DNA from 3 places in the Shewanella sp. KJ2020 genome. Region 1 is predicted to be linked to each of the others. Evidence: predicted binding sites of a transcription regulator. Region 1 holds the regulator's gene; each other region holds the start of a gene.
The links. Region 1 encodes sigma-54, which starts transcription at its own class of promoters, with help from an activator protein. Its sites were predicted from a motif close to GTTGGCACGNNNNTNGNNT; they were not measured.
Positions count from the first base shown of each region.

Region 2: the regulator sigma-54 is predicted to act here: its motif matches at 3,212-3,230, upstream of glnA (glutamate--ammonia ligase).
Region 3: the regulator sigma-54 is predicted to act here: its motif matches at 2,654-2,672, upstream of flgB (flagellar basal body rod protein FlgB).

Region 1 covers NZ_JAKUKD010000014.1:14,681-18,978, reverse strand. Annotated here, with positions in the region: gene MJO46_RS08775 (HPr family phosphocarrier protein) at 1-143, opposite strand, end outside; gene rapZ (RNase adapter RapZ) at 130-984, opposite strand; gene ptsN (PTS IIA-like nitrogen regulatory protein PtsN) at 981-1,424, opposite strand; gene hpf (ribosome hibernation promoting factor) at 1,427-1,714, opposite strand; gene MJO46_RS08755 (RNA polymerase factor sigma-54) at 1,743-3,218, opposite strand; gene lptB (LPS export ABC transporter ATP-binding protein) at 3,326-4,057, opposite strand; gene lptA (lipopolysaccharide transport periplasmic protein LptA) at 4,054-4,298, opposite strand, start outside.
Region 2 covers NZ_JAKUKD010000018.1:45,705-50,002, reverse strand. Annotated here, with positions in the region: gene MJO46_RS11230 (DUF4382 domain-containing protein) at 600-1,568, shown strand; gene glnA (glutamate--ammonia ligase) at 1,715-3,124, opposite strand; gene typA (translational GTPase TypA) at 3,800-4,298, shown strand, end outside.
Region 3 covers NZ_JAKUKD010000032.1:145,704-150,001, forward strand. Annotated here, with positions in the region: gene flgA (flagellar basal body P-ring formation chaperone FlgA) at 1-490, opposite strand, end outside; gene MJO46_RS18575 (chemotaxis protein CheV) at 696-1,616, shown strand; gene MJO46_RS18580 (protein-glutamate O-methyltransferase CheR) at 1,722-2,561, shown strand; gene flgB (flagellar basal body rod protein FlgB) at 2,706-3,110, shown strand; gene flgC (flagellar basal body rod protein FlgC) at 3,113-3,529, shown strand; gene flgD (flagellar hook assembly protein FlgD) at 3,554-4,298, shown strand, end outside.

The DNA.
Region 1 (4,298 bases):
CTGGCGGCTGAGGCCTGTTTATCACCTTGGATTAACGTGATAGTCGCATCAAACTCCGATGCCAGCACCACCAATTTAGTGGCGGCGCGGGCGTGTAAACCGAGTTTATTGCAAATGGTGACTTGGCGCTCAAGCTTTGGCATGGCTCAACTCTCGATGACGCGCATTCACTTTATGTTTGCCATTGCTAAAACGTTTGGCGAGCTGCTCGGCGACATAAACCGACCTGTGTTGTCCACCCGTACAGCCGATCGCTATGGTCAGATAGCTACGGTTATTACGCTCTAAGTGGGGTAACCAAGTTTCGAGTAAGTTCTCGATTTGCCAGATGAATTTATTGACCAGTGGCTGGCGATTTAAAAACTCGGCGACGGGTTCATCTAAGCCAGTGAGGGGGCGCAGTTCCGGTTCCCAATGGGGATTTGGCAGAAAGCGCACATCGAACATAAAGTCGGCTTCGGTGGGCATGCCGTGCTTAAAACCAAAGGACTCGAAGTTGATCACTAATTCCTTATCGACACTGCCGAGCAAAATCTGCCTGACCTGATCGCTTAACTCATAGATATTCAAGTTCGATGTATCTATGTAGTGATCCATTTGCTGCGATAGGGGTTCGAGCAGTTTGCCTTCAAGCTTAATGGCTTCTTGCAGTGAAACACGGCTCTTAGATAAAGGATGTAAGCGGCGGGTCTCGCTATAGCGTTTAAGCAGTATCTTATCGCTAGAATTGAGGAAGAAGCTGGTTAGCTCCGTGCCCTCGGGAAGATTGGCAAGCTGTTTAACCAGCACTTTATCTTGCTCAGGCAGGTTACGCACGTCGACACTGATGGCGACGAGATCGTTACTGCCCTTGAGCTGTTCAAGCAGGCTGCCAATCAAAGGCAAGGGGAGATTATCAACACAATAGTAGCCGAGATCTTCAAGCACTCTTAGTGCGACAGATTTGCCTGAGCCCGAGCGCCCTGACACTATGACCAGTTTCATCCAGTGATTACCTGATAGAGTTCCGTTTCATCATGCGTCTTGCGCAATTGTTTCAATACTTGTTTGTCGCTGAGCTTTTCGGCCATACAGGACAAAGTGCTTAAATGCTGCTGACATTGATCCGCAGGTACGAGCAATGCAAATAAAATATCGACAGGTTGCTTATCGATAGCATCGAAGGCTATCGGCTCCTCACATTTTACGAGTATCGCAATGGGTTGTGTTATATCGGTTAATCGACCATGTGGAATGGCGATACCGTTACCTATACCTGTGCTCCCCATCTTTTCGCGCGCCACAAGGCTTTCGAATATCTCTTGAGATGAGAGGGTAGGGTACTGGGCAGCGGCTAAGTCACTGATGAGTTCCAGTACCTTTTTCTTACTGCCCGGAGTGGCGCAGGTAGTGCACTCCGGCCGCAGTATGGTACAAAGTTCCATGGTTAGTGTTTTGTTAACTTCTCTTTGTGTTTAATAACCTGACGGTCAAGTTTGTCTATCAGGACGTCTATGGCAGCATACATGTCTGCATGCTCTGAAGTTGCAAAAACTTCACCACCGGTGAGGTTAATTCTCGCTTCGGCAATTTGTTGCATTTTCTCAACATTGAGCACAACGTGCACATTATTGATCTGTTCGAAATGACGTTCAAGTTTTGAAAACTTTTCCTCTACATATGCCCGTAACGATTCAGTAATCTCTATATGGTGTCCACTTAGGTTTATTTGCATAGAAACGTCCTCCGATATCCACTGTAGGCTATAAACTTTTACGCTGATTAGAAGGGGGAATAAGCATAGCTTCTCGATACTTCGCAATGGTTCTGCGGGCTACGTTTATCCCCTGTTCTGCCAGAAGTTGTGCCATCTTGCTGTCGCTTAATGGTTTTTTCTGGTTTTCCGCGGCAACCAGTTTCTTGATGAAGGCCCTGATTGCGGTGGATGAGCACTCGCCGCCATCGTCAGTCCCGACATGGCTTGAGAAGAAGTATTTTAGTTCAAAAAGTCCCTTAGGGGTATGCATGTATTTTTGGGTGGTCACCCGAGAAATGGTGGACTCATGCATTTCAACGGCTTCGGCAATATCATTGAGTACCATTGGCTTCATCGCTTCTTCACCGTATTCGAAGAAACCTTGCTGATATTGGACGATACAGTTCGCCACCTTGAGCAGGGTCTCGTTACGGCTCTCTAAGCTCTTGATAAACCATTTAGCCTCTTGCAGATGGCCGCGGATAAACTGGCTATCGGCTTGGCTCTTAGTGCTGCGTGCCATAGCTGCATATTGCTGATTGACATTGATTTTTGGCATGCAGTCTGGGTTTAGCTCCACCACCCAACGGCCATTTTTCTTTGATACTGACACATCGGGGATGACATATTCTTCATCCACTGGGGTGATCAATAAACCCGGACGAGGGTTGAGCGTCTGGATCAGGGCAATGCCGTCCCTTAATTCATCTTCTTTGAGTCTTGTCTTACGCATTAACAGTCTAAAATCACGGGCGGCGATCAGATCTAAATGATCTCTGATCAACATGCGGGCATTTTCGAGATGCGGTGTATCGGGCGAAAAATGGGATAGCTGGATAAGCAGACATTCGCTTAAATCCCTCGCGGCCACGCCAACGGGGTCGAAGTGTTGAATGCGTTTAAGCACGGCCTCTACTTCATCTAGTTCAATTTCTGGATTGCCCATGGCTTCGAGAATATCTTCGGTGCTTTGGGTGAGATAACCTTGATCGTCGATGGCATCAATAATGGCGGTGGCGATCGCTAAATCGGTTTCAGAAAAGGGCGTGAGGTTCTTTTGCCATTCTAAATGTTCGTATAGGCCTTCGCTGGTTTCACCTTGGAAGGGCATATCGTCTTCACGACTGCCACCTGGACCCGAGTTCGGTGAAGCGGTAAAGACTTCATCCCAAGTGGTATCCATGGGGAGTTCGTCCGGCATAGATTCTTTAGTCAAAGATTCCGCCGTGTCGACCGTGGAGCTATCCTGTTCGGGCGGCAGAGTGCTGGACTCGCTGAAATCGGTATCGGCTAGGGTCTGGTTGCGTTCGCTAGGTGCGTCAAATTGTTCCTCTTCCAGCTCGAGAAGGGGATTAGAGTCTAAGGCTTGCTGGATCTCTTGCTGCAGTTCTAATGACGACAGTTGCAACAGACGAATGGCCTGCTGTAATTGTGGCGTCATAGTTAACTGTTGACCCAGTTTGAGCTGGAGTGACGCTTTCATGTTACCGCTGATCCCTAGGTTATTATTTTAGAATGAGGTCGCTTGTTATCATTATGAAGGGAGCCGGATGATGTTAAATTTAATGGTCATTGGCTCCATTTCAGTAACTATAGCCTGAATTGTTCACCTAAGTACACAGCCCTAACTTGCTGATTGTCTAAGATCTCTGCGGGTGTGCCTTCGGCGATCAGGTTTCCGTGACTCACGATATAGGCATGTTCACATACATCTAATGTTTCGCGCACATTGTGGTCGGTGATCAAGACACCCAGCCCACGGCTCTTAAGTTGCTCGATAATTTTTTTAATATCGATAACTGAAATAGGGTCTACGCCGGCAAAGGGTTCATCGAGCAAAATAAACTTAGGGTTGGCGGCTAATGCGCGGGCAATTTCGACGCGGCGACGTTCGCCGCCCGATAAGGACATGCCCTGGCTATCGCGAATATGGGTGATATGGAACTCTTCGAGCAAGTGTTCCAATTCTTCCTCGCGCTGCTCAGCTTTTAGCTCTTTACGGGTTTGCAGTACCGCCATGATATTGTCGTGCACTGTGAGTTTACGAAAGATGCTGGCTTCCTGTGGCAGGTAACCAATCCCTTTACGGGCACGCAGGTGCATTGGGTCGGCGGTTAAATCGTCATCGTCGATAAAGATATGGCCCTTATCGCTTTTAACTAGCCCGACAACCATGTAGAAAGTGGTTGTTTTGCCGGCACCATTCGGGCCGAGTAGGCCAACGACCTGACCCGTTTTGACCGTTAGGCTGACATCCTTAACGACTTGGCGGCTCTTATAGCTCTTCGCCAGATTTTGTGCTCTTAGGGTGATCTGGGTCATTTAGAATCCTGCTGTTTCTTCACAGGTTTATCCGCCGGGGTTTCTGGCTTGGCATCATCTTGATAGCTTTCGGGCTGGATGATAGTGATCACTCGATCATTGCCGCTGCCCGTGCTTTCGGCGATCAGTTTTTGCTGGGTGATGTTGTAACGGATGAGATTTCCCGTCACTTGGCTACCCGCTTGATCTAGGGAAGCAGAACCCGTCAGCGTTAGGGTGCGAGTCGCCATTTCGTAGCGAA
Region 2 (4,298 bases), on a different contig from region 1:
GATCAACTTCGAGCCTTAGTGGTGTGAAACCAGAGCGGGTTTTATTCGACGCCGATGCATTCGGTTTTAACAAGTCGGCATTCTAACCATATGATTATAACTGTCAATTATTCACCAACATTAACGAGATATAGCCAACCTCAATAACCTAGTTGTTAATAGTGACTATGTTTTGGATAAGCATTAAATAAGGAGATTTTTATACTGTCCCTTGTCGCGCGATCTTTTTAAAATCGGTCATGATTACTATTTTGCAATTCAGTCGCTCACAGTGAACTTTTCTGTTTATAAAGAGTGTGTCGCTATAATGATTTGGGTGTGGTAATAGCGGCTGTTATTGAAGTTAATCTAAATTATGACAGTAAAATCAATGCTATAAATTATTTGTATAAAAATTTAATTACATAGAAAGTTAATTAGATAATGTTTAATTTGTGAAACACAACAAGGATATGAATGCTAAAAATTAGCAAATAGGAGAGTTGATTAAATTTTGTGATATCACCCCAGTAAAATGATTCTGATCGGAAGTAAGATGCGCCCTGCATTTGGTTAATTTTTGGTTAAATTCTAGTTAATGTTGATGAGGGGTGAATAAGATGCGCCATATAAGTCTGCTTCCACTACTAATACCAACAATACTCCTTAGCGCTTGTGGCGGTTCAGATAGTTCAAACGACCCCATCGCAGACACTAAATTCGGTACTGTTAATATTGCAATTTCAGACTCTCCAATGAGCGAGATCAGTAAGGTCGATTTGGTACTCGATCAACTGGTAATGACCGATGAGCATAACAAAGTACATACCTATAAAATGGGGTTGCATAGATTTAACCTGCTCGATTATCAGGGTATGACAAGTCGTAGAGTGATTAGCGACTTACAATTACCCGCAGGTCATTACCACGATGTGCACTTTACTTTAGTCAATGGTGATGAGGCGGATGGTTGTGCGATTGAAAATGGCCATGGACGATTGCCATTAATGGTTGAAGACGGCCACCTTCCGCTGCATGATTTTGTTCTCAATGAGCACGACAATTTGTCTCTTACCATGGAGATAGATCTGTATCGATCAATGCACTTTAGCGATAACCAATTCCAGCTTAATCATAGTGGGATCTACTCGGTCGATGATCGATATATGGGTCACCTGAATGGCGAAATGGACTCACAATGGATAGCCGACTGCGAAATAACTCACGCAGCTAACGCGCCAGTTAGTGGTCAGTTTTATCATATGGCTTATCTTTACCCAAGCAATGCCACCAACATTGAGCAGATGGCAGATATACGCCCTGATAAAACCGATGGAAAATTCTCACCAGTTGCCGTTTCTCCAATCCACCAAGACCGGAATGGCGACTGGTCCTTTGCTATAGGGCATTTACCTGTGGGTGACTATCGTGTCGGTTATACCTGCCTAGGTCATTTGGATGATCCCGCTCAAGACGATATTAATCAGAGTCAATTTAGCCTATTTAAGGATGCTGGTTTAGTGACCATAAAGGAAGGAGGACAAGCAACGACTCATCGATGTGGTAATGGACATGATGGTCGAGGTTAGGTAAAAACTATCTTTAGTTCAGTGTCTTAGTGTGACTACTGATGAAACAAAAGGGTAGTGAGGCACTGGGGAAACGATGACAATAAAGATGCACAAAGTATAAAAAAGCCCCGATCATTCGGGGCTTGATTATTTACAGGTAAAGATTACAGGCTGTAGTACATTTCAAACTCAAGTGGGTGAGTTGTACGTGCTACGCGCTCAGCTTCTGCTGTTTTCAGTACGATATAAGATTGGATGAAATCTTCACTGAATACACCGCCACGGGTTAAGAACTCGTGGTCAGCTTGCAGATGTTCAAGGGCGTTTTCTAATGAAGTAGCCACTTGTGGGATTTCAGCCGCTTCTTCTGGAGGCAGATCGTACAAGTCTTTGTCCATCGCTTCGCCTGGGTGGATCTTGTTTTGGATACCGTCAAGACCGGCCATCAGCAGCGCTGCAAAACCTAAATATGGGTTTGCATGTGGATCAGGGAAACGTGCTTCGATACGGCGGCCTTTAGGGCTTGGTACCACTGGAATACGGATTGATGCAGAGCGGTTACGGGCAGAGTAGGCCAACATAACAGGTGCTTCAAAATGTGGCACTAAACGCTTGTAAGAGTTAGTGCTTGGGTTAGTGAAAGCATTCAGTGCGCGAGCGTGCTTGATGATACCACCAATATAGTACAGTGCGGTTTCACTCAGGCCTGCGTATTTGTCACCTGCGAACAGGTTAACGCCATCTTTAGATAAAGATTGGTGAACGTGCATACCGCTACCGTTGTCACCAACGATTGGCTTAGGCATGAAAGTCGCTGTCTTGCCGTAGGCGTGAGCCATGTTGTGCACTACATACTTCAGAATTTGGATTTCGTCCGCTTTCTTAGTTAGCGTGTTAAAACGGGTAGCGATTTCGTTTTGACCCGCTGTCGCCACTTCATGGTGATGCGCTTCAACCACTTGGCCCATTTCTTCGAGCACTAAACACATAGCACTACGTAGGTCCTGTGATGAGTCAACTGGCGCAACGGGGAAGTAACCGCCTTTCACGAATGGACGGTGACCTGTGTTGCCGCCTTCGTAGCTAGTGGCAGAGTTCCAAGCCGCTTCTTTAGCGTCGATCTTAACGAAACAACCTGACATGTCAGTACCGAAACGGACATCGTCAAACAGAAAGAATTCGGGTTCTGGGCCAATCAATACTGTGTCAGCGATACCGGTAGAGCGTAGGTATTCTTCCGCTTTTTTAGCGATAGAACGTGGGTCACGGTCGTAACCTGTCATTGTGCCTGGCTCGAGAATGTCACAGCGGATCAGTGCAGTGGTTTCTTCGGTGAATGGGTCCAATACAAAGGTGGTTGGATCTGGCATCAGCACCATGTCTGATTCGTTAATGCCTTTCCAGCCAGCGATTGAAGAGCCGTCAAACATTTTGCCGTCTTCGAAGAAATCAGCATCTACCTGATGAGAAGGAATAGATACGTGCTGCTCTTTACCTTTAGTGTCGGTAAAACGTAAATCAACAAACTTAACTTCTAATTCTTCAAGTTGCTTTAAAACTGATTCAACTGACATTCTCAAGTCTCCGGTAGGGTAAAGGGATGCCCCTCTTATAATCTTTTAGCCCAAGTGCATTTTCCTGAGCCAAACTTACGAGCTATAAAGCGATATCTATGCCAACAATTTAACGTATTGATAATTAATGGATATAAACTTCATGGCATTCAATTGATGTTATGTTCGCACTTATATGGTGCATTTATCTGTTGCATTTTGGTGCATCAATCCATTTTGGTGCGCACTGCAATCTGAGCATCAATTCTTTGCGTGCCGATTGTATTGGATAACCTTGTAGTTAGCGTCACCACATGGCATCAAATTGACCCGTTAGCGGCCGTCGGCCTAGATAAAGCACAATGAATCTAACATATAAGGAACGCCCTTGAGTGGTTAATTTTTATCTTTTAGGAAAAAGTGTATGGCGCTAATATTGTCATAAAACAGTGCGAATTTAAGGTGCTATGGTCACGGATCCTGACATAGCTATCCCGTTTGAGTTTGGTGATTGAATCGCAAGGGGTGACTTATTGGTGCGTCAAGGTAAATTGTTTTATAAGTGTTCAAAAATAATCCTGTGCGCCAAGGCCGCTCTGGAGTAGAATGGCACGCTTTTTTATGGCGACTCAACGTAGATTGCTATAACGAATATTGTAATATCCCTATTTTTGTTTGATGGTAAGAGGTTTATCCGTGCTAGAGAATTTACGTAACATCGCCATTATTGCACACGTTGACCATGGCAAAACGACCCTGGTAGACAAGTTGCTGTCGCAATCAGGAACCCTTGCAACCCGGGGAGAAGCTACTGAGCGGGTGATGGACTCCAACGATCTTGAGAAGGAACGTGGGATCACGATTCTGGCAAAGAATACTGCCATCAAGTGGAACGATTACCGTATCAACATCGTTGATACCCCAGGCCACGCCGACTTCGGTGGTGAGGTTGAGCGTGTTCTATCTATGGTTGACTCAGTATTATTGCTGGTTGATGCCGTTGATGGTCCAATGCCACAGACTCGCTTCGTAACCAAAAAAGCGTTTGCCCAAGGCCTAAAGCCAATTGTTGTTATTAACAAGATTGACCGTCCAGGTGCACGCCCTGATTGGGTTATCGACCAAGTATTCGACCTGTTCGACAACTTAGGTGCGACCGACGAGCAATTAGATTTCCCAATCGTTTACGCCTCTG
Region 3 (4,298 bases), on a different contig from region 1:
CAACTCGGCGCTTAACGCGCACTCCAGAAAGTTGGCTAGGATCATCAAATTGCATTCCACGTAAACTATTTTGATCTACATATTGCACTTCAATTTGACTTGGGTTGATAAGCTCCCCTGGTGCCAAGGTTTGTGTTGCAACGACGACTGGAAATAAAATATCCACGCGAACCGAGATAAATATTTGCCAAGGATAGGCAAGATCCGGCGTATCACAACTGACTTTGACTGTGTTGTTCCGGTTGATTTCACGTTCCGTCGCCATTTCGACTTTAATGGGGGTGTTGCAGACTGACGGCAACATTCGTTCATCAATCGCTTGGGGGGCGATATTCACTTTTGCATTGTCGGGTGGCGATATTTTTTCACGAATAAGGACTTTAGCTAATTCGGATATCGCCGATATGGTAGGCACAGTGGGCTCTGCCGAAGCGGTTATTGGCATTAACGTGGCGATAAGACTCAAAAAACAGACTAAATTTACTTTCATAATGAAGAGACTAGCTTGTAACGCCAGAATGCACCTATACTTTTACCAAGTTCGAAGCTGATGATACCTGTTTAACCTAGGGATCGGTGTCAGAAGTTTGACTCAGGTTCGACCGTATTTATCGATAATAAGATGTAAGCAATTAATATGCCTATACTCAAACGAGTCTTAGGGACGTACATAAACAGAGCAACAAGGCAGAGTTATGTCGAGTATTCTTGATTCAGTCAATAAACGAACCCAGCTCGTTGGTCAAAACCGTTTAGAACTTTTGTTATTTAAGTTGAATGGCCGTCAACGGTTCGGAATTAACGTGTTTAAGGTGAAAGAAGTCTTGCAGTGCCCGCCACTGACCGCTTTGCCTAAACTTAACCCCTATGTTAAAGGCGTCGCTCACATCCGTGGAACCACCATTTCAGTGATCGATTTGAGTGCTGCCACCGGTGGCCGTCCACTCGCCAATACGGAAAATTGTTTTATTATTATTTCGGAATATAACCGCAGTGTTCAGGGTTTTTTGGTCAGTTCGGTTGAGCGCATCATCAACATGAACTGGGAGGCCATCATGCCGCCGCCCCAAGGTGCGGGTCGTTACTCTTATCTAACCGCAGTGACTGAGATAGAGGGCGAACTTGTTGAAATCCTTGATGTAGAAAAGATATTAGATGAAATTTCGCCAGTCAAAACGGCGATCAGTGAGGAATTGAACGAGCAGTTAACCTTAGATAGAACACAACACTATCACATTATGGTTATCGATGATTCGGCTGTTGCCCGTAAGCAAATTATCCGTTCGCTGGAGTCATTGAATCTACAAATCGATACGGCAAAAGATGGCCGCGAAGCTTTGGACAAGTTAAAAGCCATCGCCAGTGAAATGAATAATGTGGCGGATGAGATCCCGCTGATTATTTCAGATATTGAAATGCCCGAAATGGACGGTTACACCTTAACCGCCGAAATTCGAGACGATCCTAAGCTCAAAAATATTAAAGTGGTGCTACATACCTCTTTAAGTGGGGTGTTCAACCAAGCAATGGTGCAGAAAGTGGGTGCCAATGACTTTATTGCAAAATTTAACCCCGATGAGTTAGCTGCGGCAGTGAACAAACACCTAAGTTTGTAAGTGATTGAGTATGGGTTAGTGTGTAGTTGAGCTTTACGCTATAATCTAGCCCTTATAACATGATGGTTTTGCACTGATTTTGGTGCTTGCTATAGGATCTAGGACGTGAATGTGCCAAATAAATCACTCGCTGAGGCTGAATATAATCAATTTAGGTTGTTCCTAGAACAACACAGCGGCATTGTACTGGGTGAAAATAAGCAATACCTAGTGCGCAGTCGTCTTGCTCCTTTGATGGGAAAATATAATCTTCCCTCTTTGTCTGATGTGGTGAAGCATTCAATGAAGCCAACGGAGCGCGCATTGAGGGCTGAGGTCATAGATGCAATGACAACCAACGAAACCCTATGGTTTCGTGACCGTTATCCTTTCGAATTGCTCAATAATGTGTTGTTGCCCGAATACAGTCGTTTAGGTCGCCCGCTAAAAATCTGGTCCGCAGCTTGCTCATCTGGACAAGAACCTTATTCGTTGGCTATGACGATTTTGGAATACCAGCAAAAAAAACCAGGGGCACTTGCCGGCGGCGCTACAATTCAAGCAACCGATTTATCTCCTTCTATGCTCGAGCGTTGTAAGAATGCGGAATATGATAGTCTCGCCTTAGCCCGTGGATTATCAGAGGAACGTAAGCGGCAGTTTTTTGATCCCTTGCCCTCTGGCAATATGAAGCTCAAAGACAATGTTAAGCGTTTAGTTAATTTCAGGGCCCATAACTTACTTGAAAGCTATACCTTACTGGGCAAGTTTGACATTATTTTTTGCCGCAATGTGCTGATCTACTTTGCGCCAGAGGCAAAAGCAAAAATTTTGCGGCAATTTGCTGCCGCTTTAAACCCTAAAGGGATCCTCTTCTTGGGGGCTTCGGAGTCGATTGCTGGATTAACGGACGAATTTGATATGGTCCGCTGTAATCCGGGAATTTATTATCAGAAGAAAACCTAACCTATCAATTTAATTAAAAAATTACCGACATTTGTCGGTAATTTTTTATGCCGCAGTTCACCATTATCACCATTCCCCTTGATTTTTGTTCTTTTGGCACATGAATTGCTTTGTTTCCATGAGTGACACGATGGAGGCAATTTTATGGCGATCAACTTTGACAAGGCACTGGGTGTGCATCAATTCACTTTAGGTATACGTGCAGAACGTGCCGAAGTGATTTCAAGTAATATCGCAAATGCTGATACGCCACATTATAAAGCCCGCGATGTCGATTTTTCTGCGGCAATGCAAGTCGCCCGTAGCCAACAGCAGCAGCGAAATAGCCTAGAAATTACACCGAGCGAGCAGCACTTTGGCCTCGCTGAATTGACCGGGCAGTATGTTAAGTTTCGTGTTCCTAATCAACCCGATACCGGTGATGGCAATACTGTGGATATTCAGCAAGAGCAGTCGGCATTTATGCAAAATGCCCTCGAATATCAAATGTCATTGGGTTTTCTAGACAGCAAATTTAGCGGCATGAAAAAGGCGCTGAGAGGGGATTAATCATGAGTTTATTTAGCATTTTTGATGTCGCAGGCTCTGGTATGTCGGCACAATCGGTCCGACTGAATACCACGGCGAGTAATATCGCGAACGCCGATGCCGTCTCGAGCAGCGTCGATAAAACCTACCGTTCCCGTCATCCCATTTTTGAAGCGGAAATGGCCAAAGCGCAAAGCCAACAACAATCCTCCCAAGGTGTTGCGGTAAAAGGCATTGTTGAGAGTGATAAACCCCTATTAAAAGAGTATTCGCCGGATCACCCAATGGCGGATGCCGATGGCTTTATTTATAAGCCGAATGTGAATGTCATGGAAGAAATGGCAGATATGATATCTGCTTCGCGCTCATATCAAATGAATGTTCAAGTCGCTGAAGCAGCAAAATCCATGCTGCAACAAACACTTGGGATGGGTAAATAATATGCGTTTTTTAGGAGGTAAGCTGTGAGCCTCATTAACCAACTTAACCAAGCGCCGACGACTCAAACTAAGAGTCAGTCGAATACTGTGACGCCAAATACGACGACCAGTTCAACGGGTAATCCATTTTTGGATGGCATTCGTTTACCTAAAGAATCGATTGTCCCAGAGGCGAAAAGCCAGCAATTAAGCCAAGATGATTTCTTCTCGTTACTCAGTCAGCAATTGTCTATGCAGGATCCTTTCAAGCCCGTAGACAATGACCAGATGATTGCGCAAATGGCCTCTTTCTCCACTGTGGACGGTATTTCGAAATTAAATGATGAAATTGTCAATTTAAACAGTGTGATGACATCTAGCCAAGCTTTGCAGGCCTCAGGACTTGTGGGACGTAAAGTACTGATCCCAACGGATACTGGCAATATTTCAGCTGAGAGCCCAACGTTGAAAGGTGTGATCAGTACTCCCGATAAAATTCCGGTGATCAACGTCCGCGTTGAGGATGAAAAAGGGCAGGTTGTTAGCACCTTTACTGTGGATGGCAGTGAAGGCGGTAACGTGGCGGTGAATTGGGATGGATTAGATAAAAATGGTCAGCCTGTCGCGGCGGGGAATTACTCGATTAAAGCCAGTGGCTTAGTCGACGGAGAATCACAGGATTTAGCGGTTTCGACATACGCCCATGTGACCAGTGTTTCCCTTGGTACCGCTAGCACAGGGGCGATTTTAAACCTGAGGGGCGGTATGGGGATCAAGTTGTCTGATGTGT